One region of the Clostridium sp. BJN0001 genome, then DNA from elsewhere that is predicted to be linked to it. Evidence: riboswitches for the same ligand, from Rfam matches in the RefSeq annotation. Region 1 holds a riboswitch; the other holds the start of a gene.
What was found. A riboswitch is a leader RNA that binds a small molecule or an ion and turns the genes downstream of it on or off. The one in region 1 is predicted to bind thiamine pyrophosphate.

Region 1 (16,689 bases):
TGTAAGAGGAATGCTTGTAGATACAACGCCAAAGACGTTTACAGATCTTTTATGTATATCAGGTCTTTCACATGGTACTGATGTATGGCTTGGTAATGCTAAAGATCTTATTGATTCTGGAATAATAACAACCATAAGTGATGCAGTCTGTTGTAGAGATGATATAATGGTTTATCTTATAAAGAAAGGTCTTCCTAAGAATACTTCATTTAAGATAATGGAAACTGTTCGTAAAGGTAAAGCACTTAAAGATCCTGAAAAATGGAAAGAATATGAAGATTTAATGAGAAGTCATGATGTACCAGAGTGGTATATAGAATCCTGCAAAAAGATTAAATATATGTTCCCTAAAGCACATGCTGCTGCATATGTAATGATGGCATTTAGAATTGCATGGTTTAAGGTTCATATACCTAAAGCATATTATGCTGCATATTTTAGTATAAGAGCAAAAGCTTTTGATGCAGAATTTATGATTTTTGGAAAAGATAAAGTAAAAGAAAAGATGAAAGAAATTATAGCTCAAGGAAATGATGCAGCTCCTAAAGATAAGGATATGTATGATGATCTTGAAATTGTACTTGAGATGTATGAGAGAGGATTTAAGTTTTTACCAATTGATTTATATAAATCTGATTCAACTAAATTTAAAGTTGAAGATGAGGGGATAAGACCTCCAATAAATAGTATTTCAGGAATGGGAAATGTTGCAGCAGAAGATATTTCTAAAACTGTTCATGAAGAGGTTCCTATAAGTTCTGTTGACAATTTGAAAAAACGTGCAAAAATAGGAACAGCAGCTACAGAACTTCTTAGAAAATTTGGATGCTTAAATGGTCTTACTGAAAGTGATCAGGTAAGTTTTTTTGATATGATGAAAAACTAGACTTTATTATTAAACATATTAATTTTAATAAAAGGGCTGTCGTATAAAATAAAGTATTATAATGTTTTTTGCTAATTTATAATGTAAAAATCTAATCTTTATTTTAAATAAGACAGTTCTTTTTGTATTATAAGGGGTGAAAAAATGAATGAAAGAAAATATTACAGAATAGGGGAAGCATCTAAAATATGTAATGTACCTATAAAAACTTTAAGATATTACGATGAGGTAGATATTTTAAAACCTGCCAAAATTGATGAGCAAAGTGGATATAGATATTATACAGTAAAAGAGTTTACTCTTATAAGTGTAATAAGATACTTTAAGGATGCGGGTTTTTCACTAAAAGAAATAAAACGCCTGTTAAAAAGAGATAATTTAGATTATAACAGAAAAAAGATAGATGAAAAATGCAGAGAAATTGATGATAAGATATCAGATCTTTTAATAGTAAGACAAAAGCTTCAGTTTTGTAGTGATATAACTTACAAAGAACATGAGAATATAGAAAAGAATGAGAAAATTGTTATAAAAGATATACCAGAATGTTTTGTAGCTTATTATAGAGAAATGGGAGAAGTAAATTCTGATGATTTTGTTGTAAGGTACTGCCGTCTTCATTCGCTTATAAAAAGAAATAATTTTCATATGAATAAAAATGTTATGGCAGTTTATTATGATAATTGCATAAGTTTTGAAAAGAATTCATCACTTTTTGATATTGAAGTATGTGCTCCGATTTCTATGAATAAAGAAATACCAGGAAAGGTAAGAAAATTTGGAGGATTTAAAGCTGCATCTATGATTCATTATGGAAAATATGATACAATGATAAATTCATATAGAAAAATGAATGAGTATATAAAGGAAAATGGATACGAAATTTGTGGACCTGCTGTGGATAATTATCTTGTTGATATAGTGAGTACAGCTGATGAAAATAATTATATTACAGAACTTTTAATTCCAATAAGAAAAAAGCCTTGACTCTCCATTAACTGGAGGGTGTATTCTTTCAATTGTTAAATTGAAAGAGGTGGTTATTTATGTCAGAATGTACAAAAGGATCAAAGAATATTTTTGAAAACGAAAGATTAATTAAATTAATTATGAAATTTTCAATTCCATGTGTAATTGCATTACTTGCTGATTCACTTTATGGAATAGTAGACCAAATATTTATAGCAAACGGAGTTGGTTTTATAGGCAATGCAGCGACAAATATTGCTTTCCCTATATCAGTTATTGCAATTGGATTTGGACTTATGTTTGGAGATGGAGGAGCAGCACTTTACAGCATGAAGCTTGGAGAGAAAGACATAGAAGGTGCTATTAAAGTTGTTCATAATTCAATAGCTATGTTAGTTTTATGTGGAATATTATTTACACTTTGTGGATATCTTTTTATGCCTCAGCTTTTAAATATTTTTGGAGCAACAGATACCAATTATACTCTTGCAAAAGAATATCTTTTTTACTCACTCCCTGGACTTACATTTCTTATTTGTGCATGTGGTTTGAGTGCGATAATTCGTGCAGATGGAGATCCTAAATATTCAATGGGTGCTGTTTTAAGTGGAGCATTTATTAATCTTATTTTGGATATAATATTTATATTTGGATTTAATATGGGGATAAAAGGAGCTGCAATAGCAACAGCTGTAGGTGAAATTTTATCAGGATGTATTGCACTTAGTTATTTAAGAAAATTTAAAAATATTAATCTTACTCAAAAAGTTTTTAAAATGAGTGCAAAAATAATATCAAGAATTTCATTAATTGGAATATCAGATTTAATAACTCAGATTTGTGTTGGAATTATTATAATAGTAAGCAATAATATGCTTGCATTATATGGAGCACAATCTATATATGGAAGTGAAGTTTGCCTTTCTGCCATGGCTATAGTTATGAAGGTAAATGAAATTTTTATGGCAATAATTATAGGTATAGCAGCAGGGGGACAGCCTATTGCAGGATATAATTACGGAGCTAAAAATTATAGACGTGTTAAAGATACATTTATTTGTCTTGTTAAAATTACAACAGTAGTTGCAATAATAGGTTTTATATTTTTTAGATTTTTTCCTTATGCAATAGTTAGATTATTTGGTCAAAGTGATTATCTTTTTAATAATTTTGCAGTAAAAGCTATGAAAATATATTTATGTATGTATATATTGAACGGTTTTGAACTTACATCATCTATATTTCTTCAATCAATTGGGAAGCCTTATAAAGCAATTATTCTTACAATCTCTAAGCAATTTATCTTTATAATTCCACTATTACTTATACTTCCGCAATATTTTGAAGTTTATGGAGTTTTATACGCAGGCCCGATTTCTGAAATCTGTTCATTTATTGCAGCATTTATAGTTATGTTTTATGAGATAAAGAACATAGAGAAGTTACAGATAATGAAAGATTGTTAAAATATAATTAATTATCTATTATGAACAGAAAGTTATACTTATTAAGTATATTAATATCTAAATTAAACAAATCTTGACCTTTTTAGTAGAATGGTATATTGTATTAACTAGAGATAATAAAAAAATGAAACTAGGGGAGCTAATGCTTTTTGGCTGAGATTGGAAAGAAAATTTCCTGGACCCTTTAAACCTGATGTGGTTAGTACCAATGTAGGGAAGTATTATAGTATGATTTTAATGCGGTCCTATTTTGGACTGCATTTTTTATTTATTCAAAAGACAAATAGATTTATAGGGAGGTAAAAAAATAGTGTATGAAAAACCTCAAACACAGAAACTTGCGATAAGTGGAATACTTATTGCACTAGCAGTAGTATTTGGAACTTTTTCAATTCCTATAGGTGCTGCTAAGATTTCTCCAGTGCAACATTTTGTTAATGTAGTTGGTGCAATTACATTAGGACCTTTATATGCATGCATAAATGGTTTTGTAGCAGCAACAATAAGAAATATGCTTGGAACAGGAAGCCTTCTTGCATATCCTGGAAGTATGATAGGAAGCCTTCTTGCAGGAATATTATACAAAAAAATAAAGAAGCCATTATCAGCAGTTGTGGGTGAAATAATAGGAACAGGACTTATTGGTGGAGTAGTTGCTTATCCTGTTGCAGCCTTTCTTATGGGAAAGCAGGCAGCATTATTTGCTTATGTAATTCCATTTACATTAAGTTGTAGTGCAGGAGCAGTAATTGCTTATATGTTTGTAAAGCTTCCTATTATAGGAAAAACATTAGCATCACATTCTAGATAAAACGAAAGGATGGATTTTTTATGTTAAGGGCACTTACTATAGCTGGTTCAGACAGCTCTGGTGGAGCAGGAATACAGGCTGATTTAAAGACGTTTTCTGCAAATGGAGTATTTGCAATGAGCGCAATAACGGCAATAACGGCACAAAATACAATGGGGGTTAAGTCTATTGAAGATATTTCACCTGAAATGATAAAAATGCAGATAAAAGCTGTATTTGATGATATACGTGTTGATGCAGTAAAAATAGGAATGGTTTCTAAAAAAGAGTCTATAGAAGCTATAACAGAGACTCTTTTAAGTATAAAAAATCTTCCACCTGTAGTTTTAGATCCTGTTATGATATCTAAAAATGGTTTTAATCTGCTTTCAAAAGATGCAGAAGATATTTTAGTTAAGAAACTTTTTCCTTTAGCATATCTTATTACACCTAATATTCCTGAAGCTGAAGAAATTCTTAAGATAAAGATATCTAATGTAAGTCAAATGAAAGAGGCTGCTAAAAGACTTATTAATTTTGGGCCAAAAGCAGTTCTTGTTAAAGGTGGACATTTAGATGGTGAAGCTATAGATATTTTATATGATGGAAATGAATTTTCAGTTTTTAAGCAGGATAGAATACATACAAAGAATACACATGGTACAGGATGTACTCTTTCTTCTGCGATAGCTTCAAATTTAGCAAAAGGAATGAGCATTTCAGATGCAGTAAAAGAAGCAAAAAGATATATTACAATAGCAATTAAACATAGTATTAACCTTGGACATGGGGTAGGTCCAACGAATCATTTTTACGAATTATATAAAAAAGCTGGAATAGAAATATTTGATAAGTAATTTTTAGGAGGAAAACATAATGAATAAATATAAAACACAAATTGAAGCAGCTAAGATGGGTATTGTTACACCAGAGATGAAAATTGTTGCTAAAAAAGAAAACATGAAAGAAGAAAAATTAAGAAAGCTTGTTTCAGAAGGAAAAGTTGCAATTCCTGCTAATGTTAACCATAAATCATTAGATCCTGCAGGTGTTGGTGATGGCCTTAAAGTTAAAATAAATGTTAATCTTGGAATTTCAGGAGATTGTATAGATTACACTCAGGAAATGAATAAAGCTAAACTTGCTACAAAATATGGTGCTGAAGCAATAATGGATTTAAGTAACTATGGTAAGACTTCAACATTTAGAAAAAAACTTATAGATTATTCTCCAGCAATGATAGGAACAGTTCCTATGTATGATGCAATAGGATATCTTGAAAAAGATCTTTTAGATATTAAAGCAGAAGATTTCTTAGACGTAGTTCGTGCACATGCTAAAGAAGGAGTAGATTTTGTTACAATTCATGCAGGAATAACAAGAAGAACTGTAGATTCATTTATGGAAACAAAGAGAAAAATGAATATAGTATCACGTGGAGGTTCACTTCTTTTTGCATGGATGAAGATGACTGGAAATGAAAATCCATTCTATGAACATTATGATGAACTTTTAGATATTCTTCATGAATATGATGTAACTATTAGTTTAGGAGATGCTATGAGACCTGGATGTCTTGATGATTCTACAGATGCAGGACAAATTGAAGAACTTATAGAACTTGGAAAACTTGCAAAAAGAGCATGGGATAAAAACGTTCAGGTTATGATTGAAGGACCAGGACATATGGCAATGAACGAAATTGCTGCAAATATGCAAATTGAGAAGAGATTATGCCATGGAGCACCATTTTATGTATTAGGACCTATAGTTACTGATATTGCACCAGGATATGATCATATAACATCATCAATAGGTGGAGCTATAGCTGCAATGAATGGAGCTAACTTCTTATGTTATGTTACTCCAGCAGAACATTTAAAACTTCCAGATGAAAATGATGTAAAAGAAGGAATAATAGCAGCTAAAATAGCAGCTCATGCAGCTGATATGGCAAACGGAATAAAAGGTTCACGTGATATGGACAATAAAATGGCAGATGCAAGAAATAAACTTGATTGGGATGAAATTTTTAAGTGTGCAATTGATCCTGAAAAAGCAAAGAAATATTTTGAAAGCATTCCTCCAGAAGATAGACACAGCTGTTCAATGTGTGGAAAGATGTGTGCTGTTAGAACAACAAACAGAATATTAAATGGAGAAAAAGTTGAACTTCTTAAGGAAGAAACTGAAAATAAATAAATACCAAAGGACAAATGACATAGGACAAAGGACAAATTTGGAAGTTTCTGCTTTGGCGCAGAAACGTTGAATTTATGAGCTTTCGCTTCAGGCGAAAGCTCTTTGTCTTTTGCATAAGCTTAAAAAGACCTACCTTATTTTTCATTTGCTAAAGCTTTTTTGCAATTGACTAGAAAGTTTTTTTGACATTATAATAGTAGTGTATAAATAATTGTCTGACCGCAAGGGAGTTTCCGAGCGAGAAGGAAAATATAAAACTAAATATATTACTTCTTGTTCTTTGAAATTCAGGTTTTACTTTGTTTGATACAAATAAAATTGAATGGAGAGAATAAAATGAATTTTTTAGAAAAGTACGAGAAAGAATTTGAAAAGTATGACAGAATGGATCATGATTTTATTGATGATGATTTGATATGGTCAAAAATTAATGCCCATAAGAATCCATCTAAAGAAGACGTAAGGAGAGTTTTAAAAAAAGCTGAAAAGTGTATAAGACTTGAACCTGATGAAGTTGCTATTCTTGTCCAAAACAATGATAAGGAAACAATAGAAGAGATGTACTCTTTAGCTCATAAGCTTAAAGAAGAAGTATATGGTGATAGAATAGTATTCTTTGCACCACTATATATAAGCGATGAATGTGCTAATAATTGTAAATATTGTGGATTTAGAAGCAGTAATACTGCAATGAAGAGAAAAACTTTAACTATGGACGAAATAGAAGAAGAAGTTAAAATCATGATTGAAGAAGGACAAAAAAGAACTGTACTTGTATATGGAGAATCTCCAAATACTGAGGCAGAATTTATGGCAGATACAGTAAAAAAAGTCTACAGTGTAAAAACAGAACATGGTGAGATAAGAAGAGCTAATATAAATGCAGCACCTCTTACAGTAGATGAATTAAAGTTATTGAAAAAAGTTGGAATTGGAACATTTCAAGTATTTCAGGAAACTTATCATCATGATACATATAAGAAGATGCATCCACAGGGTACAATAAAAGGTAACTATAGATGGAGATTATATGCAATGGATAGAGCTCAAGAAGCTGGTGTAGATGATAATGGTCTTGGAGTTCTTTTTGGACTTTATGACTGGCGTTTTGAAATAATGGGGCTTTTATATCACACAATTCATCTTGAAGAGAAATTTAATGGGGTAGGACCTCATACTATATCCTTCCCAAGAATTACACCTGCAACAGATACACCATATTCAAATCATCCTGAATATAAGGTGAATGATGAAGATTTTAAGAAGATTATAGCTATTCTTCGTCTTTCAATACCATATACAGGTCTTATTTGTACTGCAAGAGAGTCTGACGAGGTTAGAAAACAAGTTCTTCCTCTTGGTGTATCTCAGATAGATGCAGGAACAAGAATAGGTGTTGGTGCATATGCTAAGTCTAAGAAAGCCAATTCACTTCCTGATAAAGAACAATTTACTATAGAAGATTCGCGTTCACTTGATGATGTTGTAAAAGAAATATGCGATATGGGAGCAATACCTTCTTTTTGTACAGCCTGTTATAGAGCTGGAAGAACTGGTGAAGAATTTATGAAAGTTGCAAAATCAAAATTTGTTCATAATTTCTGCATACCAAACGCTATATTTACTTTAAAAGAATATCTCATGGATTATGCGTCAGATGAAACTAAGAAGATAGGACTTGAAACATTAAAGAAACATCTTGAAATTTTTAAGGGAGAACCTAAATATGATGAAATTTTGAAGAACTTAAAAAGACTTGAAGATGGAGAAAGAGATTTAAGATTTTAATAAATAACTAAAGACAAAGGACAGATAATGAGAAAGTTTTTCTTTTTCATTATTTGTCCTTTATTATATGTGTGCTAAAAATGAAAAAATAAAGACTAAATTGTAAAATTATAATATAATGTAGATAAAATATGATATAATTTAAATATAATATGAGAAAAATAGAAAGAGTGGTAAATATATGGTAAATTCTACAATAAAAAAGGCTGCAGATTTATTAGATAATGTAAGAGAAAAAAACCCTCTTATTCATAATATAACTAATTATGTTACAGTCAATGACTGCGCCAACATACTTCTAGCAATCGGGGCATCACCTATTATGGCAGATGATTTAAGAGAAGTATCAGATATAGTTTCTATATCATCAGCGCTTGTAATAAATATAGGTACATTAAATGAACGTACAGTTGAATCTATGCTTATTGCAGGAAAAAAAGCTAATGAATTAAATATTCCTATAATTCTTGATCCTGTAGGAGCTGGAGCATCAAATTTTAGAAACTCAACAGTAAAGGCAATCCTTGATAATGTTAAAGTAAGTATTATTAGAGGAAATATTTCTGAAATTAAATTTATAAGTGGTTTAAAATCATATACAAAAGGGGTAGATGCAGGAGAAAGTGATCTAAATTCAGAAAGTAAGGAATCTGAAACTATTGTATATAATCTTGCTAAAAATTTAGAATGTATAGTTGCAATTACAGGTGTATATGATGTTATTTCAGATGGAGATAAAACAGTTATATTAAGTAATGGAACAAAGATGCTTTCAAAAGTTACAGGAAGTGGATGCATGACAACTGCACTTATAGGTGCATATGCAGGAGCAGCTTATGATGATTTATTTTCTGCTGCTGTTGCAGGAATACTTACAATGAGCATTGCAGGAGAAATTTCAATTGAAAAGAACGGAAAAAAAGGAACAGGTAATTTTCATATAGGAATTATTGATGCTGTAAGTAATATGACTTCAATGATGCTTAAAAGAAGAGGAAAAATAGAAACACCAGAAAATTAAAAGTTTGTCTATCTTATTATAGCTGCCAAATTAGTAGTATTTACTGGTAATTTAGCGGCTATTTTGTTATAGTTAAGACTTCTAAGAATAAATTATATATTATTGTTAATAATTAAAATATATTTTTAGAAAGGAATCATAAAATGTTTGATGAGAAAAAGGTTTTTTATGTATTAAAAAAATATTATGGCTTTGATACGTTTAGAGAAGGTCAGCTTGAAGTAATAAAAAATATATTAAATAATAAAGATACCTTTTCTCTTATGCCTACAGGAGCAGGAAAATCTCTCTGTTTTCAAATTCCTGCAATACTTTTTAGTGGAATTACAATTGTAATATCACCTCTTATATCGCTTATGAAAGATCAAGTTGATAATTTAAACGATATTGGAATAAAAGCTGAATTTATAAATAGTACTAAGAAATTATCAGAAATAGATAATATACTAGATAATATAAAAAATAGGAAAATAAAAATATTATATATTGCACCAGAGAGGCTTTCATCTGAAAACTTTAAAGATAAGATACGCTTATTAGATGTAAATCAGGTTGCAGTAGATGAAGCACATTGCGTATCACAATGGGGACATGATTTTAGAAGGAGTTATTTAAAGATAGCAGGTTTTGTTAAAAGCTTAAAAAAAAGGCCCGTTATTTCTGCATTTACAGCTACAGCTACAGATGAAGTAAGAAGAGATTTAGTAAATCTTTTAGAACTTAAAAATCCATATGTATTTTTAGGAAACATAAATAGAGAAAATTTATATTTAAATGTATTTATAGAACCATATAAACTTGAAGATGTTAAAAGCATAATATCAGAACATGAAGATGAATCTGGAATAATTTATTGTGCGTCAAGACGTGAAGTTGATGAGCTTTATAAATATTTAAATGAATTATCATATAGCGTATTAAAATATCATGGAGGTCTTTCTGATGAAGAAAAGGACTCTTATCAGGAATCATTTTTATATGATAAAAAGAATGTAATGATAGCTACAAATGCTTTTGGAATGGGAATTGATAAGTCAAATATAAGATTTATTGTTCATTTTACGATTCCTAAGAACATAGAAAGCTATTATCAGGAAATAGGAAGAGGCGGACGAGACGGTGAAAAATGCAGCTGTTATCTTTTTTATTCTGAAAATGATATTCCACGGATTGAATACATAATAAATAAGAGTTCGTCAATTAATAGACGAGAAATAGCACTTAAAAAATTTCAAAGTATGATAGATTACTGCAAGTTTAAAGAGTGTTATAGAAACTTTATATTAAATTATTTTGGAAATAAATATAAACTTACATATTGTATGAATTGCGGCAATTGTCTTAAAGATACAGAGCTTAAAGATTTTAGCAAAGAAAGTCAGATTATTTTATCGACTGTTTTTAGAACTAGAGAAAAATATGGTATTTCAATATTATGTGACATTTTAAAAGGCTTTAAAGGACCTAAAATTATTCAAAACAGGCTGTTTGAAATTACAACGTACGGACTTATGAAAGAGTATAGTACGTCATTTATAAAAGATCTTATAAAGAATCTTTTAAAGGATGGATTTGTTGATTTAAAAGAAGGCACATATTCTATGCTCAAGCTTAATAAACGTTCATATTCTCTTTTAAAGGGAAAAGAAAAAGCAGTATTTAAAATATTTGAAAAAGAGCAGAATATTTTAAATAAGGATTTATTTATGAAACTTAAATTATGGAGAAAAGAAAAAGCTTATAGTCAAAAAATAAAACCATATATTATTTTTTCAGATACAACGCTTATAGATATTTCTAATTTATGTCCAAAAACTCAGGATGAGCTTTTAAATATAAGGGGAGTTGGAGAAAAAAAGATAAAATCATATGGTGATGAAATACTTAAAATAATATCTGACTGATGCTTTTTAGTAAAGCTCAGTTAGATATTGTTCAAAGCATATGCCTTCGTTTTGAGGTGTATTTGTTAATGAAGTGTATTCAAGGCATTTTGATATAAAGTCAGATGCTTTTTTTACACTTTCTTTTAGTGGTGTTTTATTAAGAATATCAGCTGATATAATAGATGCAAAAGCATCACCAGTACCACATCTGCTATTATATTTTTTGTTAATAGTCACTTTAGAAAAGTTTTTATTCTTTTCATATATATAATTAGATATTTTATTATTAGATTCTACTCCTGTAATTATTACGACAGAAGGTCCAAGATTTGTAAGCTTTTCTGCTAAAATATGAATTTCTTCTTCTATAAAATTTTCCTTGTAATCTACATCAAGAAGAGTACATACTTCTGTAAGATTTGGAGTTATTACGTCTGCCATTTTTACAAGTTCTCTCATATTAATACACATTTCTTTATTATATGTGCTATATAATTCTCCGTTATCTCCCATTACTGGATCTACAATTACTTTAGTATTTTTAGTCTTAAAATATTTTATAAAATCTTTTACGATACTAATCTGTTTTTCAGATCCTAAAAATCCTGTATATATTCCATCAAATGACAAGTTTAATTCTTTCCAATTATTTATATAATTAGTCATATGATCAGTATAATCATTAAAATAAAATGATGGATATGCAGTATTTGCAGATAAAATTGCAGTTGGAAGAAGACAACATTCTATCTTCATCGCTGATATTATAGGAAGTGCTACGGCACATGAGCATCTGCCAAAACCAGTTATGTCATTTATAAGTGCTATTTTTTTTTGCTTTTGTGTGTTCATAAATTATCACCTTTTTTTTTAATATAAATATATTATATCATTATAATTTTACATAAGGCACAAGATTATAGAATTAAAGAAGAATATGAGTCAACTTAACTTTTATGATACGCTTATTTCATCATTAAAAATATGTTTATTATAAAAGATTTAAAAATTAGGAATACTGTCACCTTTTTAGTGAATATATTGTACTAAAAGGGGTGAGGATTTTATGAATTTTAAAGAGTTTATACAAAATGACAGAGAACTTAAAAACAATGAAAAGTTCCAAGGGACTTTTTTAGATTATCTAGATATTGTAAAGAAGAATCCTGAAGTTGCTAAATTAGCGCATAAGAGAATGTATGATATTATAATGAGCAAAGGAATGCAGGAATTTAAAGGTAGTGATAATCCAAGAATAAGAAAGATATATGGAAATGAAGTAATTAGAAAATATAATTTTTTTAAAGATGATTTTTTTGGAATAGATAAAGTTATTATGAAACTTGTAAATTATTTTAAGTCGGCAGCAATGAAAGGTGAAGAAGCAAGGCAGGTGTTATATCTTGTAGGGCCTGTTGGAGCTGGAAAATCATCTATTGTTGAAACATTAAAAAATGCTCTTGAAGATTGTGAACCAGTTTACGAGCTTAAAGGATGTCCTATGCACGAGGAACCACTTCACCTTATTCCAAAGCATTTAAGACCTAAATTTGAAAAACTTCTTAATGTTCAAATTGAAGGTGATTTATGTCCTGTGTGTAGATATAGGCTTATGCATGAATACAACGGGATTTATGAAGACTTTCAAGTTAGAAAAAGTGATTTCTCAATAAGATCTAGAAAAGGTGTAGGTGTAGTCCCTCCTGTTGATCCTAACAATCAAGATACTTCTATTTTAACAGGATCAATTGATATATCAAAAATGGATATGTATTCTGAAGATGATCCAAGAATATTTTCATTAAATGGTGCTTTTAATGTTGGAAATAGAGGGCTTGTTGAATTTATTGAAGTTTTTAAAAATGATGTTGAGTATCTTCATACAATAATAACTGCAACACAGGAAAAATCAATTCCATCTCCAGGAAAAGGTTCAATGATTTATTTTGATGGAGTAATAGTTGCACATTCTAATGAAGCTGAGTGGAAAAAATTCAAGTCAGATCATACAAATGAAGCTATTTTAGATAGAATAGTAAAGATTGAAGTTCCATACTGCTTAGAACTTGATGAAGAGGTTAAAATTTATAAAAAAATTCTAAAAAAGAGTGATTTTAAAGCGCATATTGCACCGCATACAATAGAGATAGCTGCAATGTTTGCTATACTTTCAAGACTTTCTCCATCTGTAAAAGCTGATCCTATGACTAAACTTAAAATATATAATGGAGAAGAAATTGTTGAGAAAGGTACTACTAAGAAAATAGATATTTTAGAACTTCGTGAAGAAGCAGGACAGTATGAAGGAATGAAAGGCATAAGTACAAGATTTATCATAAAAGCTATAGATAATGCACTTTCAGAATCTCAATATGACTGCATAAATCCATTATCAATAATGGAAAGCATAATAAAATCTGTAAAAGAGCTTGATATAGCTCAAGATGAAAAGAAAAAATATCTTGGATTTATTCAAGATACTATAAGAAAAGAATACAATAAAATTCTTGAAAAAGAAATTTCAAAGGCATTTATCCATTCTTATAGAGAACAAGCTGAAAGTTTATTTAATAATTATATAGATAATGCTGAAGCATTTGTAAATAGATCAAAGATAAAAGATACACAAACTGGTGAAGAATTAAATCCAGATGAAGAATTTATGAGGAATATAGAAGAGCAGATAGGAGTATATGATGCATCAGCTAAGGGATTCAGATCAGATGTAACCTCTTATATGTTCTATATTGTAAGAAAAGGTGAGAGTATAGATTACGAATCATATGAACCTTTAAAAGAAGCTATTGAAAAGAAACTTATTGCTTCTGTAAAAGATCTGTCAAGAATAATAACAAAATCTAAAGTAAGAAATAAAGAGCAGACTGAAAAATACAATTCTATGGTTGATGAGATGGTGAAAAATGGTTACTGCTCACACTGCTGTGATGTTGTGTTAAAATATGCTGCAAATAATTTATGGCGGGATTAATTTCGTATGGCAGTATTTAGAGATTACACACATAATAAAATTTATCATGACAGATCGATAGAAGATAGAAGAAGGCATAGGCAACTTGTTGAAAAATCAATTAAAGAAAATCTTGGTGATATATTATCAGAAGAGAGTATAGTTGGTGAGAGTAAAAATAAAAAGTTTAAGATACCTATTAAAGGAATAAAAGAATATCAGTTTATATACGGAAAAAATTCTAATGGAATTGCAACTGGTGTTGGAGACGAGAAGCGTGGGCAAAAAGTTGGAGATGGCAAAAAAAATGGGCAGAGTGGTCAAAAAGGTGCTGGAAACTCTGAAGGCGATGATGTATATGAAACAGAGATTACCTTAGAGGAGCTTATGGATTATATTTCAGAAGATCTTGACCTCCCTAATCTTGATAAAAAGAAGTATTCTGAAATTTTTACAGAAAACTGTGGAAGAAGAAAAGGCTATCAAAGACATGGAATAAGACCAAGACTTGCTAAAAAGAAGACTGTAATGAGTAAGATTGCAAGAAAGCAGAGTAAAAAAAGGGCATTAAAAGAAACAGGAAAAGATAATGATATTGAGAGATTTCCGTTTAAAGAAGATGATTTAAGATATTACAGAGTAAAATTAAAACCTAAAAGAGAGAGCAATGCAGTTATGATATTTATTATGGATGCATCAGGTTCTATGGATGTTACAAAAAAATATCTTGCACGTTCATTTTTCTTCGTATTAGCGGCATTTTTAAAGAGAAAATATAATAATATAGCTTTTGAATTCATTTATCATACAACAACTGCTAAAAGAGTAAATGAGTATGAGTTTTTTCACAAATCAGAATCAGGAGGGACTTATATATCAAGTGGTATATTAGAAGCTCTTAAAGTAATAAAAGAAGAATATCCTGTAAGCTCATGGAATGTATATAGTGTTTATGCAAGTGATGGAGATAACTGGTCTGAGGATAATGAAAAAGCTATAGAATCTGCTAGAAAGATATGCGATATAAGTAATATGTTTGGTTATGCAGAACTTCTTCCTTCAACTTATACAACAACTATGTATTATAAATTTGCTGATGAAATAAATAGCGATAAGTTTGTACCTGTAATAATTAAAGAAAAAAAAGATTTATGGGATGCACTTAAAAGTATGCTAAAAAAGGAACTGAAGGAGGATTAGGCAAATGAGCAGTATAAAAGATTTTGAAATGTGGAACGAAAAAATTGAAAAAAAAGCTACTCAGTATGGACTCAATTGTTATGCGCAGGAATTTGAAATTGTGGATTATAATGATATGATAGGATATGAATCATACGTTGGGATGCCATCAAGATATCCTCACTGGAGTTTTGGAAAAGCATATGAAAAGAATAAAACTTTATATTCTTTATCGTTTACTGGACTTCCATATGAAATGGTTATAAATTCTAACCCATGTCTTGCATATCTGATGAAGGATAATACACTTCTTCTTCAGATATTAACAATGGCACATGTGTATGGACATAATGATTTCTTTAAGAATAATAGACTTTTTAAAGAAGGAACAAACGCAGATTATACTTTAGAAATGTTTAGCCTTGATGCAAAGATAATACGTGAATATATAGATGATCCAAGTATAGGCTATGAAAATGTAGAAAGAATATTAGATGCTGCACATGCAATAAGATATCAGATAAATAGGACTTTAGGTTTAAAGAAGCTTTCGTGTGAAGAAATTAAAAATAATATTATCGATGACTATAGAAATAAAATTCAAAATAGAAATTTAATAAATAGCAATGATAAAATAGAATTTCCAGACATCGAAAAGATACCGATAGAACCTGAAGATGATGTTATGGGATTTATAATAAAATATGGAAAGCTAAGAGATTGGGAAAAAACAATTTTGAAAATAGTTAAAAGAGAAACTGAATATTTTATTCCTCAGATAGAAACAAAAATAATGAATGAAGGGTGGGCAAGTTATACTCATTATAATATTTTAAAACAGCTTGATTTAGATCAAGGATTGTATCTTGAATTTATAAAAAGGCATAATGATGTAATTGCACCGCTTATCGGAGGAATGAATCCATATTATGTTGGATTTAAGATCTTTGAAGATTTAGATAAAAAATATGGAAAAGAAAAAATATTTGAAGTAAGGGAAGTTGAACGTGATTCATCATTTTTAAGAAGATATTTAACAGAAGATTTATGTAGAAAGCTTAATCTTTTTGAATACAATATAAGAACGTTTGACACGGTAATAGATGAGATATCAGATAAAGATGGATGGAAAAAAATAAGGGATAAATTAAGCCTTTCAGTAGGAATGGGCAGTATCCCATATGTACGTGTAATTGATTTGAATAAAAAAGATTATACACTTACTCTTGAAAATGTATATGATGGGAGGAGCCTTGATATCACATATGCTAAGCATACGCTTATGTATATAGAGGAATTATGGGGACACAAAATAAGGCTTGTTACAAAAAATTCTGATAATGAAGAAGTTACTTTAATTTGTGATGAGGAAAAAAATATAGAGATAAAGTAATTTTAGTACTGCTGCATGAGCAAGATAAATTCTTCGTGTGCAGCAGTTATTTTTTGCAGCTATATATAAAATATGTAAATTAAAGTTTAATATTAATAAAATATAGCAAAAATAAGAATAACAATATATAATATATTATAT
Region 2 (16,689 bases), 1.3 Mb from region 1:
AAACCTTCTGCATTAAGCGGTGGTCAAAAGCAGAGAGTTGCAATTGCAAGAGCACTTACTCTAAATCCTAAAATTCTTTTATGTGATGAAGCGACATCAGCACTTGACCCTAGTACAACAAAAGATATACTTGCTCTTTTATCTAAGATAAACAAGGAGATGGGAATTACTATAGTTATAGTAACTCATCAGATGGAAGTTATAAAAGAAGCTTGTGAAAAAGTAGCTTTAATTGATGATGGAAGAATAAAGGCAGAGGGCACCGTTGAAGATGTATTTTTAAAACCAGATAAATCACTTAAGAAATTCCTTGGTGAGGATGAAAATATGCTTCCTGAAAAAGGTATAAACATAAAAATATATTTCCCAAGCAATTCTTCAGAAAATGCACTTATAACAAAAATGGCAAGAGATCTTAATATTGATTTCTCAATAGTATGGGGAAAACTTGAGAAATTTAGAGAAGCAGTTCTTGGAGGTCTTGTAATAAATATTGAAGAAAAAGATAAACAGATTGTTCTTGATTATCTTAAAGATAAAGATATATTATTGGAGGTGTTATCATAATGAGTAGTATATTAATTAAAGCAGTTAATGAAACACTTATAATGGTTTTTGCATCAACTTTATTTGCATTAATACTCGGATTTATCCCGGCAATTATTCTTACAGTTACAGCAGATGATGGATTAAGACCAAACAAGAAAATATATTCGATTTTAGATTTTATAGTTAATATATTAAGAAGTTTTCCATTTTTAATTTTAATGGTTGTACTTATTCCATTTACAAGAATTATTGTTGGAAAATCAATTGGTACTGCAGCGGCAGTAGTTCCACTTACTATAGCTTCAGCACCATTTGTATCAAGAATAATAGAATCAGCATTAAGAGAAGTTGATAAAGGAGTTATTGAAGCTGCAAAGTCATTTGGAGCAACAGATATGCAGATTATATTTAAGGTTATGCTTAAAGAAGCTATACCATCTATAATGTCAGGACTTACTCTTACAATAATAAGTATAGTAGGATATTCAGCAATGGCAGGAACTGTAGGCGGAGGTGGACTTGGTAATGTAGCTATAAGTTATGGTTATCAGAGATTCCAGGTAGATATCATGGTAGCAACATGTATCGTTCTTGTAATAATAGTAGAAGCACTTCAGCTTTTAGGAAATTATTTATACAATAAATTATCAAAATAAATAGGGGGAATTATATATGACAAAAAAGAAAGTAATATCAATATTTTTAGCGGGAGTTTTATCATTAGGTCTTATTGGATGTGGAGGGGCTGGTTCAGACACTGCATCTAAAGATGATAAGACAATAAAAATAGGAGTAACTCCAAAGCCACATGAGGAAATTGTAAATGTTGCAAAACCTCTTTTAGAAAAAGAAGGCTATAAAGTAGAAATAGTTGAGTTTAATGATTATGTTCAGCCTAATACAGCTGTAGATGAAGGATCACTTGATGCAAACTTCTTCCAGCATAAACCATATTTAGATGAACAGGTAAAGTCAAAAGGACTTGATCTTGTATCAGTTGGAACAGTTCATCTTGAACCAATGGGCTTATTTTCAAGAAAAATTAAGAGTATTGATGAAATTCAAGATGGAGATTCAATTGCAATTCCAAATGATGCTACTAATGAAGCAAGAGCATTAAGATTACTTGAAAAGAATGGACTTATAAAGGTAAAAGAAGGAGAACTTGTTACTCAGAACGATATAATAGAGAATCCAAAAAACATAAAATTTGTTGAAGTTGAAGCTGCTAATGTTCCTAGAACATTAGATGATGTTCAGGCTGCTGTAATTAATGGTAACTATGCAATTCCAGCAGGATTTGATCCAAGCAAAGATGCAATAGTAATAGAAGATAAAGATTCAGAAAGCGTAAAGCCTTATGATAATATAGTTGTAGTAAAAAAAGGAAATGAAAATCTTCAAAAGATACAGGATCTTATGAAAGCACTTCAGTCAGATGAAGTAAAAGATTTTATAAATGAAAATTATCAGGGATCTGTAATTCCAGTATTTTAATAAAGATATTATTAAAATGATGCTGTAAATCTATTTTACAGTATCATTTTTTTTGTATATAATTATGAGAGAAAGTCCTAAAAGGGGGGCATTACTGTGATTATAAATGAGGGATGCGTAAAGGCTACAGAAGATGACATAAAGAGCATTATAGAAGAATTTATAAGGATTGAAGGCCTTAACGTTGAAAATATAAATATAGGAAATGGAATAGAGTTAAGCGGTTTTTTTGAAAATAAAATAAAAATTAATTTTTATTTAAAACTGCTTGTTGAAGGCTGTGCAGATAATAAGATAAGCTTAAGAATTATTAAATTTAAAGTATTAAATGTAGCAGTATTTAGGATCATAAGAAGTCTTATTTTAGATAAAGTATCAGATCTTTTATCAGAGTATGGAATTTCTTCGAATAAAGATCTAGTTATTGTAGATTTTAAAAAATGCTTTAAAAATGTACCATATATTTCATTAAATATAGATGAAGTATATATAAAAGGAAATAAATTATGCATTGATGCATCAGATATAAATGTTTCTATAAAGGGGAATATTAAAAAAGAAGAAGAAGAAAAAGAAGAAAATGAAGAGGATTCTTTAGAAGATATAGATTCAATAAAGAAAGTAGAAGATAATTATTCAGCTGGATCAAAATTTATCAAAGAAAAGTTCCCTGAAAGTTTTGATAAGATAAAAGATTATCTATTTATAATACCGGATATAGCAGCATTAATATATAGACTTCTTAAGGATGATAGAGTAAATACAAAAACTAAGTTAATAATTTCTGGTGCAATTGCATATATTTTTGTCCCTGGGGATATAATACCAGATGATATACCATTTATAGGCACTATAGATGATACAGGTGTATTATTTTTTACTTTAAACACTATAATGGAAGAAGTAGATTTACATATTATAATTGAAAATTGGAATGGGGAAAATGACATCTTACTTGTATTAAAAAAGTCATTAGAGTATCTTTCTACATTTCAAAGTGCTTCAAATGTAGCGTCTATTGTTAAAGCTATAGAAAATTTAAGTGATTTATAGAAAATAGGAGAACGATTAAAATATGGCAAAGAAAGTTTATGCAATAATAAAAGGTTATGATAATAAAAATAATAAAGAGGTTAACTCTGTTATAGTAAATACATGGGCTGAATGTTTAAAGCTCGTAAAGGGAGTAAAGGGAGCAAAGTACAAAAGCTTTGAATTGATTGATGATGCGAAAGCTTACCTTAAAGCAGGGGAAAAAAGTCAAAAAAAATCAGACGGAAATTATCCTAAAGATGCAATGCATATTTATGTTGATGGGAGCTATAGCATTAGTAATGAAAGATATTCATACTGCTTTGTAGTTGTAAAAGATGATATCGTAAGATATATAGAAAGTAATTCTGAAAAAGAAGATAAGTCTCTTAGGACAAGACAGGTAAAAGGAGAGCTTGAAGCATCATATAAAGCAGCACTTTATGCTTTTAATAATAATGAAAAAAGAGTAGTTATATTTCATGATTATGAGGGAGTTAGAAGTCATGCGACAGGTGAGTGGAATAGAAATGAAAAATCTTCTGAAGAGTATTATGATAATATGCAGGAAGTTATGAAAAAAGGTCTTGACATAATATTTGTAAAAGTTGATAGCCATACAGGTGACTTTTTCAATGATCTTGCTGATGAAAAGTGTAAAGAGTGTATAGAAATTACGTCATCAAATGCAGTTTTAAGCTATTTAAAGACAAATAAAATTTATGTTGCTGATGAAAACATAAAGAAACAAATAGAATCAATTACAAATGATACTGTATTTGATAACATAATAGTCGTTTCAGATAAAGATAGTGCAGAAAAAATAATAGAATCGACTGAAAAGGAAAAAGAAGATACGTATAGTCAGATTCTATCTTTATATAAAGAAGATAAAGTTAAGGCTCAGAGGATGATAAAAAAGATGAAAAGTAAAGAAAAGGAAGAATTTATATTTTATTTATTATCTGAGAAAAAATATATAGAATAAAAATATAGAAAGTGCACAACATAAGTAAGACAAAATATTAAAAGAGGTGCATTTTTATGTGTAAATTTGTTAAAGGTATGACTATTGGAATGATGGTTGGAACTAGTATGGCACTTATGCTTATGCCAACAATGGACAAAAAGACTCAAAGAAACATGAGAAGAATGGCAAGAAAAATGAAAGATAGTGCTGAAAACACTTATGACAATATGTCTGACTGGTTTAATTCTTAAAATAAAAGAAAAGCTTCTGTGTATTTTTATGCAGAAGCCTTTCTTATTTATGCATATTTATACTTGTGAAAATTTGTGATGATATGTAACATTTATGAAAATTATGTTATAATATAACTATAGAAATTTGTAGAAAGATAGAAAAAGGAAAAATTATATATGGATATATTAACATTAGGGGAAAAGATAAAGCAAAGAAGAAAACAATTAAACATGACATTAAAAGATCTTGCAAAGAAAAGGATAACGCCAGGTCAGATAAGTTTAATAGAGTGTGGAAAGTCAAATCCTTCTGTTGATTTGTTGGAGTATTTGGCAAAAGAATTAAAGACAAGTGTGCAATATCTTGTCGAATCCGAACAAAGTCAAGCAGAAAAGATATGTATATTCTATTTAAGAATGTCGAAAATTTGCGCTTTAGATAAAGAATACGATAAAGCATATACATATATTGATAAATCGTTTCAATATGCAGAAAAATATTCTATTGATTATATAAAAGCTGAACTTTACAATGTAAAAGCTGAATTAGCTTTAGAAAGTGGAAAATATGATGTTGCTGAGAAGTATTATTTATCAGCTAATGCTATATTTATACGTAATAAAAAGTATAAAAATATCATATATACTTTTTTAAATTTATCAGATATTGCAGTTAAAACAAAGGCTTTTAATTTAGCTTTAAACTATCTTAAACAATCAGAAAAAGTATATGATGATAATGTAATAATGGACAAACTACTTGAGATAAGAATAAAAGACGAGATAGCACGAGTATATTTTTATTTAGAGGATTTAAGGCTATCTTCAAAATATGCTTATATAGCAAATGAAAAGCTTAAAGAATTATATGACTATAAAGGACATATAAAAAGATTATTTAACCTTGCAGAAGAATTTAGTGAAAAAGGAGACTTACAAAAAGCTTCTAATCTTGCAGAAAAGGCACTTTTAATTACTAAAAAAATTGATGATGAAAAGAGTCTTTATAAAATAGAAAGCACTCTTGGAAGACTATTTTATATGGTAAGTGATATAGATGAATCTATAAAACATCTTGAAGTATCTAAAAAATATAGCAATAACTACTGTGAAAATTATAAAGAAAAGAATAATAATCTTATTGAAATTGCAAAAGCGTATTTAAGCATAAAAGATATAGATAAATCTAGTGAAATATTAGATGAAATTGAGTCACATCTTAGTAAAGATGATATTGAGCTTAATATAAAGTGTGAAGTTATGCGTCAGACTATTGACAATATAAATGGAAATTATGATAACATTCACGGATTAATTGAATGTTTAGGATATGCTGAAGAAAATGATAAGATAAATGAAGCTTTCGAGTTGTCTATGAGAATTGGAAAGCATTATATTGACAGAGAAGATGAAGAAAAAGCTAAAACTTATTTAGAAAATGGCATTAAATATTATAATATTATAAAAGAACATGATTAGGGAATAGGGTGCAAAAGATGGATATTTATTCAGTGGGAGAAAAGATAAGGAGAATAAGAATCTTCAAAAATATAACGCTTAAGAAATTATGTGGGACAAAAATTTCAATAGCTAAGATGAGTTGTATAGAGAACGATAAGGTTAAAGCAGATAAAGATATATTAAAATATATATCTCAAAAATTAGAAATTGATTATGATTATTTGATTCAGGACTCATATGATCAGATAAAAAGTAATATAGAAGAATATAAGAAGAATTTTAAATTTAATCTTAATTTAGAATCTGAACTAAAAGATAATTATGATTATGCGATAAAGTATAAGTATTATGATCTTGCATTTGAGCTGATGCATATGCTTTTTAAATATTACATAGAAAACAATATGATAAAAAATGTTCAAGTCATAATTTCAGGATATTATAATTTATATCAGAAGAATAATTCAAATGAGAGTACTTTTATTTATTATAATGATATGGGAGAATTTTTAATAGAAACTGAAGAGTATAAAGACGCAATAATTTATTATGAAAAAATAGATGAATTATGTGAGAAAAATTCTTATAAACTTGATTTTGTATCAGAAATAGATATAAGCTATAAAAAAGCTGTATGTTATCAGAATCTTTCAAAATATGAAACGGCATTTTCTATATTAAAACCGATTATAAATGATGTTGAGAAACTTGAAAATACAATTCTTAAAACTAGAATTTATCAGAAATATTCAGAATTATGCATACTTCTTAATAGTGATGAATCATTAAAGTTTAAAGAAAAATCATATAGTTATATAAAGAATGACAAAATTAGCATAATATATTCAAAACTTAATTATGCGAAATATTACTTTATATCATATCTAAATGATCAAGCAGTTATAGAAATAAATGAAGCAAGAGACATTTTAAAAGACTTAAAGAGTGAAGAAACAATTCCATTTAATTTTGATTTTATAAAATTATGTTTAAAATATAAAGAATATAATATGGCATATGACATAATTGAAACCACAATTGACGATATAATAATTACACAAAATAGAGAACTTATAGAAAACATTTATTATCTAAAGAGTAGAGCTTTAGAGAATCTTAAAAAGTATGAAAAGGCAGAAAAATACATGAATTTATCATTAGATATTTTGATGAAATTTGGAAATAGAGAACAGCGAAAAAAGAGATATCTTGATCTTGGAGAATTATATTATAAGATGGGAAATGTAAAAGATTCTTTAAAATACTTTAATCTAACATTTACTATATAAACAAAAAGGTGGAAAATTATGTTTTCTACCTTTTTTATTTTGCATAAATAAAATAGAAAATTTATCTTTGACTTTCTTTGACCTTTATGGTATTATAATTTCAGATAAAGAAATAATAAAGAATGAATGCTTAAGAGATTAAGCTTTAAGGAGGGAACATTTATGAATGTTGATAAAATGACATTAAGAGTACAACAGGCTTTAAGTGATGCAAATAGCATTGCTGTAAAATATAAGTCTCAGCAGATTGATTTAATTCATCTTTTTAGCAGTCTTATAAATCAAGAAGATGGACTTGTTCCTAATATATTTACTAAAATGGGCGTAAATGTTGAGCAGATGAAAAAATCTGTAAATGATACTCTTGATAATATGGTTAAGGTAACAGGAAATGGAGCCGATACTCAGGGAGTATATATTACAAGAAAAGTAGATGAGGTTTTAAATAAAGCAGAAGAAATTGCAAAGAAATTTGAAGACTCATATATAAGCGTTGAGCATCTTATGCTTGCAATAATGGATGCTCATTCTAATACTGATGTTTTAAAGATATTAAATCAGTATAATGTAACAAAAGATTTATTTTTAAAAGTTCTTCGTGATGTACGAGGAAGCCAGAAGGTTGAAAGTCAAGATCCAGAAGGAACATATGATGCACTTTTAAAATATGGAACAAATCTTACTTCATTAGCTAAAAAGCATAAGCTTGATCCAGTAATAGGTCGAGATGAGGAAATAAGAAGAACTATAAGAATTCTATCAAGAAGAACAAAAAATAATCCTGTACTAATTGGTCAGCCTGGTGTTGGTAAAACAGCAATTATAGAAGGACTTGCAGAGAGAATAGTAAGAGGCGATGTTCCAGAAGGGTTAAAGGATAAAATAGTATTTTCACTTGATATGGGTTCACTAATTGCAGGAGCAAAGTACAGAGGAGAATTTGAGGAAAGACTTAAAGCTGTACTTAAAGAAGTTCAGTCTAGTGAAGGAAAAATACTTTTATTTATAGATGAAATTCATACAATTGTAGGAGCAGGAAAAACTGATGGTGCAATGGATGCAGGAAATCTTATAAAACCTCTACTTGCAAGAGGAGAACTTCACTGCATAGGTGCTACAACTTTTGATGAATATAGAAAATATATTGAAAAAGATAAGGCACTTGAAAGAAGATTTCAGACAGTAATTGTTGATGAACCAACAGTTGAAGATACAATTGCAATATTAAGAGGTCTTAAAGAAAGGTTTGAGATACATCATGGTGTAAGAATTCATGATACTGCTATAGTTGCAGCTGCAAAGCTTTCAAATAGATATATTCAAGGAAGATTTCTTCCAGATAAGGCAATTGATTTAATTGATGAAGCTGGTGCAATGATAAGGTCTGAAATAGATTCAGTACCTACAGAACTTGATGAAATCAGAAGAAAAATATTTAAAGGCGAAATTGAAAAAGAGGCTTTAGTTAAAGAAAAAGATGAAGGCTCAAAGAAAAGACTTAAAGCTTTAGAAAAAGAACTCGCTGAATTAAAAGAAAAAAATGATGAAATGACAGCTAAATATACAAAAGAAAAAGAGCAGATTAAATTTATTAAAGATTTAAAGAGCAGACTTGATGAGGCAAGAGGAGAAATTGAAACTGCACAGAGAAATTTTGATTACAATAAAGTAGCAGAAATTCAATATAGCAAAATACCTAAAATCGAAGAAGAGATAAAGAAAAAAGAAGAGGAACTTAAAAATAATTATGAAGGTGCTCTTTTAAAAGAAGAAGTTACAGAACAAGAAATCTCAGAAGTGCTTTCAAAATGGACTGGAATACCTGTAAGCAATTTAATGGAAGGCGAAAGAGAAAAGCTTTTAAAACTTGAAGACCAGATGGAAAAGAGAGTTATTGGACAGAGCGAAGCAGTAACTTCTGTTACAAATGCAATACTAAGAGCAAGAGCAGGACTTAAAGATATAAATAGACCAATAGGTTCATTTATATTCCTTGGACCTACAGGAGTTGGTAAGACAGAACTTGCTAAGACTCTTGCAAGAAATTTATTTGATTCTGAAGAGAATATAGTAAGAATTGATATGTCTGAATATATGGAGAAACATTCAGTATCAAGACTTGTTGGAGCACCTCCAGGATATGTAGGATATGATGAAGGTGGTCAGCTTACTGAAGCTGTAAGAAGACATCCATATAGCGTAATACTATTTGATGAAATTGAAAAAGCTCATCCTGATGTATTTAATATTTTCCTTCAGATACTTGATGATGGTAGACTTACAGACAATAAAGGAAATACAGTTGATTTTAAAAATACAATTATAATTATGACATCAAATATAGGAAGTGGACATTTACTTGAAAATAAGAGTGAAGATTCTGTAGAACCTGAAATAAGAAAAATGGTAATGAATGATCTTAAAGCTAGATTTAAACCAGAATTTTTAAACAGAGTTGATGACATCATAATGTTTAAACCTCTTACAGAAAGCGGAATCAAGAAGATAATAGATATATTTATTAAGGAAGTTTCAACAAGACTTCAAGAGAAGAATATTAAAATAGAAGTTACAGATGGAGCAAAGACACTTATGGCAAAAGAAGGATATGATCCTATATATGGTGCAAGACCACTTAGAAGATATATCCAAAACGTAATAGAAAACACATTAGCTAAAATGATAATAAAAGGTGATTTATATTATGGTTCAAAAGTTAAAGTTCAAGAGAATAATGGAGAAATAGAAATTCTTCCAGAGCTTGTAGAAGCTGAAAATTAAAATAAAAATAAAAGAAGAAAGCCGTTCTTAAATTATTAGATTTAAGAACGGCTTTCAATTTACTTAATGGTACATCTCGCGAGAAATATTATTTTATGCCAGATTCGTATTGCTGTACCATTCTTTTAACCATTTCTCCTCCAACGCTTCCGCATTGTTTAGAAGAAAGATTTCCGTTATAGTCAGTAAATGGGACACCCATTTCACTTGCTATTTCATTTTTGAATTTTGATAATCCTTGTTTTGCTTCAGGTACTAATGATGAATTTGCCATAACATATTCCTCCTCTGATTTTAGTAAATTTTTGCGAGGTGTTATTTCCACCTTGCAGTATTATATTGTGCAAATCGCAAAAATATAATCTATGAAAGTGGAGGAATATATTTAATTATTGACCAATATTGGAATAATTATAAATCTTTAAAAGCAAGATATCCATCAAGTGAAGAAGCGCTCTTAACAGCGTTTATAACAGCTTTTTCCATTACTCTAGCAGCAAGCATTCCAACAGTTGTTGTATCTGCTTGTACTTTATTAGTTGCCATAGTAAAAATTGTGTCGCCATCAAACATAGTATGAGCTGGACGCATTGTTCTTCCATAGCCATTATGAGCCATAGATGCAACTTTATTTGCCTGAGCTTTTGTAAAGTATGCATTAGTTATAATTGCACCAATGGTTGTATTGCCTTTAAAAGGATCTTTAGGATTTTCAAGATTTTCGATTATTAATTTTTCTGTATTTAAAAATTCAGATTTTTTTCTATCAAAAGCTCCTGCTATAAACTCAAGGTTTTTAGGATCTACAACATCTCCAAGACAGTTTACTGAAACTACAGCTCCAACTTCTAGATTTCCGCATTTAACTGCATATGTTCCAAGACCGCCTTTCATTGAATAAGAAGGACCTAAATATTTTCCAACAGTTGCACCATATCCTGCACCAATGTTACCGTTTATCGTATCTTTAAAAGTTTCAGCATTAATACATGCTTTTTTGCCCATTTTGAAATCGGGTCGTATTTTGGGGCTTCCAATTATAAGATCAAATAAAACAGCTTCACAGACAATTGGAACTTTTGCAACTGAAACATCAAATCCAACATTTTTATTTTCAAGATAATTCATAACTCCGCTTGCAGCATCAAGTCCAAATGCACTTCCGCCAGAGAGTACAACAGCGTGTATTTTTTGAACCATTTCAACTGGATTTAAAAGGTCTGTTTCACGTGTTCCTGGAGAACCTCCACGAACTTCAACACCGCCAGTTGCACCATTTTCACATAAAATAACTGTACATCCTGTTATACCTTTTTCATCTTGGGCATGTCCTAATTTTATTCCTTCAATATCGGTGATTTTTATTTCTTTCATTAGTACACCTTCATTACCTATTTCTCATTTTTAAAATTGTAAGAACTACTGGAACTGAAATTATTACACTTACTATAGCTTCTGGGATTCCGTTTGTTACACCAATCATAAAGATAGCGTATCCTCCTTGAGCTGCAGTAAGACCTAAAGCTACAGCATATTTTGCTGCATAGATTAAGTAAGAAAAACCGAGTACACCAGCAGTGTTTGTTAAAGTTCCACATAAAGCAGCGCATGCTATTGCAATTGACTTTTTCTTTATTGAAAATTTAACACCTTTATAGACATAATAAGAAACAATACCTATTAATATTCTTGGAAGCACTGCAATTATTGGATTCCAAAATACAAATGCGGTTGGTGATGGTGCTGTGAAAGCTTGATACATTGAAAAGAGACCAAATACAAGTCCGACAAGAGACCCGACAATTGGACCTTCAACTATAGCTCCTATGATAACAGGAACATGCATTATAGTTGCTTTCATACCTGGAAGAGGTATAAAACCAAGCCCTGTAAGGCCTAAAAAGATTGAGATAGCAGACAACATTCCTACAATTGTCATCTGTTTTACTGAGAATTTTGTTTTTAAATTACTATTTTCCATAAGAAAATACCTCCGTTCTTATTCCTTAATAATGGATATAATTCGGAAAAAATATATATTTAATTTCCGTTCAGTTTCTAAAAAGAATACTGACACTCAATATTTTAGCACGTATATATAATTTTTCAATAAATTTCGTTAAAATTTTATCAAAAAATTTTTAAGATAATATTAAGATATATAACAATTGGTTAATAATTCTTTTAGATGTATAATATAGATATGTTTTAATGCTATCAGCTTACTTATGAAAAAACAAAAGAAAAACAATACATGATTATGGGGGTAAATTAATATGAAAAGGAAAATTATAGCGTTAATTATTGCTGGATTTTTTGCATCAGGTATGTCATCTTCAGCGGTATATGCTTCAGAAAAAACATATACTGGTTTAGAAAATCAAATATCACAGAGTAATACTTATGAAAAATTTGATTCCGAAATAAAGGATTTAGCGAAGGATTTTAATGATAAATATTCAACAAGTCTTCAGTATGCTCTTTATGATGGAGGAAATATTATTATTTCAAATGATGCAGGAGTATTTAGTAAAAATTCTCTTGGTAAAAAAGATATAGATAGTAATACTATGTATGGAATAGGTTCTGTAAGTAAGATGTTTGTGACAGCTTCTGTTATGAAGCTTATGCAGGATGGAAAAGTAAATCTTGATAATCCCGTTACAGATTATATAAAGGATTTTCAGATGAAAGATGAAAGATATAAGAAAATAACAGTAAGAATGCTTCTTAATCATTCATCAGGTCTTATGGGTGGAACTTTATATAATGCTCTTTTATATGGAGATAATGATCAAAGCTCATATAATTCGTTTTTATCAGAATTAAAAAATCAGAGGCTTAAGGCAGATCCAGGAGAATTCTCTGTTTATTGTAATGATGGATTTACTTTAGCTCAAATTCTTGTTGAGAGAGTATCAGGAATGAAATTTAATAAGTATGTAAAAGAAAATTTTTCAGATAATTTAAATCTTTTAAATACTAAAATGCCTGATGATAATTTTGATAGAGAAAATCTTGCAAAGATATATTTAGGAAATAGCGATGATGATTTGCCAGATGATAATTTAAATATGTCAGCAGCAGGAGGAATCTATTCTACAGCTGAAGATTTATGCAGATTTTCAAAGATATTTATGAATGAAAATAAAGTTTTAACAGATGATACTTTAAATAAGATGGAGAATGAAGAATGTTTAAATGGAGCATGGCCTAAGAGCAGTGATGACAATATATTATCTTATGGTTTAGGATGGGACAGTGTAAAATTTAATCCATTCAATGAGTATGGAATAAAAGCATTGTGTAAAGGAGGAGACACATATCATTATCATGCAGGATTTATAGTCCTTCCGGATAATAATATATCATGCGCAGTTTTATCATCAGGATCGTCATCTACAACAGATGAAATGCTTGCATCTACTATTATTTTAAAATATCTAAAAGAAAAAGGGACAATATCTGAAATAAAAGAGGAAAAAGATTTTACTTCATCAGATGCAGTTTCAATACCTAGTGAAATGCAGTCATATAAAGGACTTTACAATTTAAATACAACTAACTGCAATGTGGATATTGAAGATAATAAACTTGTAATTACATGTCCATCAGTTCCTGGATTAAAATATTCATACAATTATACAAGCGATGGATATTTCACATCAGAAGATGGAAACGAAAAAATTAAATTTGTAAAAGAAAAAAATGGAGAGACATATGTTGAATCTATTACAGATCAGGACTGTGGAAATATAGGAAGACTTAAATTAGATCAGTATTCAATGCAAAAAGTAGATGAAAATAATATATCAGATGATGTTAAAAATGCATGGCTTAAGAGAAGCAGTAAATCATATTTTCTTGTAAATGAAAAATATGATTCGGAAAATTATGTTAGATTACTCAATAAAACTTCATTACCATATAATGATGCATTAAAAGGATATACTGTTGGACATAAGATAATAGATAAAGATAATGCAGTATCTATAGCAAAGATTCCATTTATACTTGGAAGAGATCAGGCAGATTATAATTTCTATATGGATCATTCACTTGAATATTTAAGTTCAAATTCATATTTATATGTTTCATCTAATGGAATTTATAATTTAAGTCAGTATTTAGATAGTGTAACTATTAATGATAATGGGTATACAAAATATTTTAATGTACCTCAAAAATTAGAGGGAAAAGAGCTTACAGTTGAAACTCCTGAAAATAGTTCATTTTTCTTATATGATGAGCTTGGACAGTGCAAAAATGCAAGCTATATTTCAAGAATAAATACTGTTACTTTACATGCTGGAGACACTGTAGCTTTTTCAGGAGATAAGGATACAATTTTCAAAATTAGCATAAAATAGTTGATAAATGTAAAAATAAGTAGTACAATGATAATTGTAAAAGCTAAATAATAGAATAAAGGCTAGGGGTGCCGATAAGATCGGCTGAGAGAAGCTTATAAAGCTTTAACTCTTTTAAACCTGATGTGGCTAATACCACCGTAGGGAAGCAATAAATAAATTTAATGTGTATTATGAATTTATAGGATCCGTTCGGTGTAACGGGTCCTTTTTTTATTGTGGAACGAGAATTTAGTTTAAATAAAAAGTGAAAGGGGGAGAAAGATGAAAGTTAATGGTAAAAATGTACCAATAGGTAATATGAAAGTAGTAACTGATTTGATACATCACTATGAACTTAATAAGGACAAGATAGTAATTGAGATTGATAAAAAAATAATTCCAAAAGAGCAGTATGATAAGTTTGCTCTTAATGATGAAAATTCAATTGAAGTAATAAGTTTCGTTGCAGGAGGCTGATAAAAAGTGGGGGCAGAAAGTTGAAATTTATAGTAAATGAAAAAAGTGCTCAATTAAATGATGATAATCTTACATTATTTCAAATAAGAGAAAAGTATAAAAAAGATGCGGATATAGTAATTTATAATGGTTTTCCTGTTAAGCAAGACAGAAAGATAAAAGAAAATGATAGGATAACACTTATAAAAAGAGGAGAAATTCCTAAAAAAGAAGAAATTGAAAATCTTATGATAGCAAGGCATACTCCCAAAGTTCATGAAGCTTTAAAAAAAGCTAAAGTTGCAATAGCAGGACTTGGAGGTCTTGGCTCAACATGTGCGATTTCTCTTGCAAGAATTGGTGTAGGATATTTAAAAATTATTGATTTTGATGTGGTAGAACCAAGTAATCTTAATAGACAGCAGTATTTTATAAAAGATATAGGAATGAAAAAATGCATGGCATTAAAAAATATACTTCATGATATAAATCCATTTATAAAAGTAGATAGCGTTGACTCTTTTGTAAGTAAGGATAATGTTTTTGAATTGTTTAATGATATGGATATAGTTATCGAAGGATTTGATTCACCACAGAATAAAGCTGTACTTGTTCAGGAAACACTTCTTCAGACAAAAAAGCCCAAAATAATTACAGCTTCAGGCATGGCAGGTTTTTATTCAAATAATACGATATGCACTAAAAAAATTAATGAAAGACTCTACATATGTGGGGATTTAAAAAATGAGGCAAAGATAAATGAAGGCCTTATGGCTCCAAGAGTTTCAATTGCAGCAAATCACGAAGCTAATATGGCTTTAAGACTTATATTAGATAAAACAGAAGTTTAAAAAAAGAGGGAGATTATTATGGAAAAAGATATATTTAGAATAGGTAACAAGGAATTAAAAAGTAGATTATTTATAGGAACAGGAAAGTACGGAAATAATAAAGAACTTCCAAATGTACTTAAAAATGCGGGAACTGAAGTTGTCACAATGGCAGTTAGAAGAGTTGATTTAGATAATAAAGAAGAGGATGTATTATCATATATCCCTAAAGATATAATACTTCTTCCAAATACATCAGGTGCAAGAAATGCAGAAGAAGCAATAAGAATTGCAAGACTTGCAAAAGAGATGGGATGCGGAACATGGGTAAAGATAGAAGTAATAGCAGATAGTAAATATCTTGTACCAGACAATTTAGAAACATTAAAAGCTACAGAAGCTTTAGTTAAAGAAGGATTTACAGTTCTTCCTTATATGAGCCCAGATCTTATGATGGCAAAGAGAATGGCAGATGTAGGAGCAGCAGCAGTTATGCCTCTTGGAGCACCAATTGGAAGTAATAGAGGATTAAGAACAAAAGAACTTATACAAATTATGATAGATGAAATAAATAATGTACCAATAGTTGTTGATGCAGGAATAGGAGCACCATCAGATGCAGCAGAAGCTATGGAAATGGGAGCAGACGCAGTTTTAGTAAATACTGCAGTTGCATCATCAAACAATCCTATAATTATGGCAGAAGCATTTAAAAAGGCAACTGAAGCAGGAAGACTTGCTTATCTTGCAGGACTTGGACTTAAAAAAGATACCGCATCAGCATCATCTCCACTTACTGGATTTTTAGATGAGGAGGAGAAGTAGAATATGATAAAAGCAGGAGAATATTTAGAAAATAGTTTTTATAATTTTATTCAGAAATATAAAGACTTTGATTTTGATGCATTTTGGAAAAATGTAACTATAAATGATATAAAAAGAGCAATATATGCAAGAAACCCTGGAGAGAAAGAACTTATGACTTTATTATCTCCTCTTGCAGGTGAAAAATGTCTTGAAGAGATGGCTCAAAGATCAAGAAAGCTTACACTTAAGCATTTTGGAAAGGCTGTATATTTATATACGCCAATGTATATAGCAAATTACTGCATAAATAGATGTGCATACTGTGGATACAATAATGATAATACTATAAGCAGACTTAAGCTTAATATGGAGCAGATAGAAAAAGAATGTCAGGCTGTTTCTAAAAAAGGTTTTAAACAGATATTATTTCTT

Region 2: it holds a riboswitch for thiamine pyrophosphate, as region 1 does, so the genes downstream of both, thiS (sulfur carrier protein ThiS) here and thiW (energy coupling factor transporter S component ThiW) in region 1, are expected to answer to the same signal.

What each region holds. Positions count from the first base shown of each region.
Region 1 covers NZ_CP094971.1:2,233,269-2,249,957, reverse strand. The annotation lists gene polC (DNA polymerase III subunit alpha) at 1-886, shown strand, start outside; gene MTX53_RS10990 (MerR family transcriptional regulator) at 1,031-1,873, shown strand; gene MTX53_RS10985 (MATE family efflux transporter) at 1,933-3,321, shown strand; TPP riboswitch at 3,444-3,555, shown strand; gene thiW (energy coupling factor transporter S component ThiW) at 3,632-4,132, shown strand; gene thiD (bifunctional hydroxymethylpyrimidine kinase/phosphomethylpyrimidine kinase) at 4,153-4,968, shown strand; gene thiC (phosphomethylpyrimidine synthase ThiC) at 4,988-6,313, shown strand; gene hydG ([FeFe] hydrogenase H-cluster radical SAM maturase HydG) at 6,650-8,101, shown strand; gene thiM (hydroxyethylthiazole kinase) at 8,283-9,122, shown strand; gene recQ (DNA helicase RecQ) at 9,266-11,026, shown strand; gene MTX53_RS10950 (pyridoxamine kinase) at 11,033-11,860, opposite strand; gene MTX53_RS10945 (PrkA family serine protein kinase) at 12,075-13,997, shown strand; gene MTX53_RS10940 (YeaH/YhbH family protein) at 14,004-15,176, shown strand; gene MTX53_RS10935 (SpoVR family protein) at 15,181-16,548, shown strand.
Region 2 covers NZ_CP094971.1:807,617-824,305, forward strand. The annotation lists gene MTX53_RS03820 (methionine ABC transporter ATP-binding protein) at 1-567, shown strand, start outside; gene MTX53_RS03825 (methionine ABC transporter permease) at 567-1,205, shown strand; gene MTX53_RS03830 (MetQ/NlpA family ABC transporter substrate-binding protein) at 1,222-2,046, shown strand; gene MTX53_RS03835 (DUF1232 domain-containing protein) at 2,143-3,099, shown strand; gene MTX53_RS03840 (ribonuclease H family protein) at 3,122-4,066, shown strand; gene MTX53_RS03845 (YtxH domain-containing protein) at 4,123-4,299, shown strand; gene MTX53_RS03850 (helix-turn-helix transcriptional regulator) at 4,459-5,760, shown strand; gene MTX53_RS03855 (transcriptional regulator) at 5,778-7,031, shown strand; gene clpB (ATP-dependent chaperone ClpB) at 7,194-9,812, shown strand; gene MTX53_RS03865 (alpha/beta-type small acid-soluble spore protein) at 9,901-10,086, opposite strand; gene MTX53_RS03870 (P1 family peptidase) at 10,224-11,186, opposite strand; gene MTX53_RS03875 (ECF transporter S component) at 11,200-11,793, opposite strand; gene MTX53_RS03880 (serine hydrolase domain-containing protein) at 12,089-14,182, shown strand; TPP riboswitch at 14,237-14,346, shown strand; gene thiS (sulfur carrier protein ThiS) at 14,447-14,641, shown strand; gene thiF (sulfur carrier protein ThiS adenylyltransferase ThiF) at 14,662-15,471, shown strand; gene MTX53_RS03895 (thiazole synthase) at 15,490-16,275, shown strand; gene thiH (2-iminoacetate synthase ThiH) at 16,279-16,689, shown strand, end outside.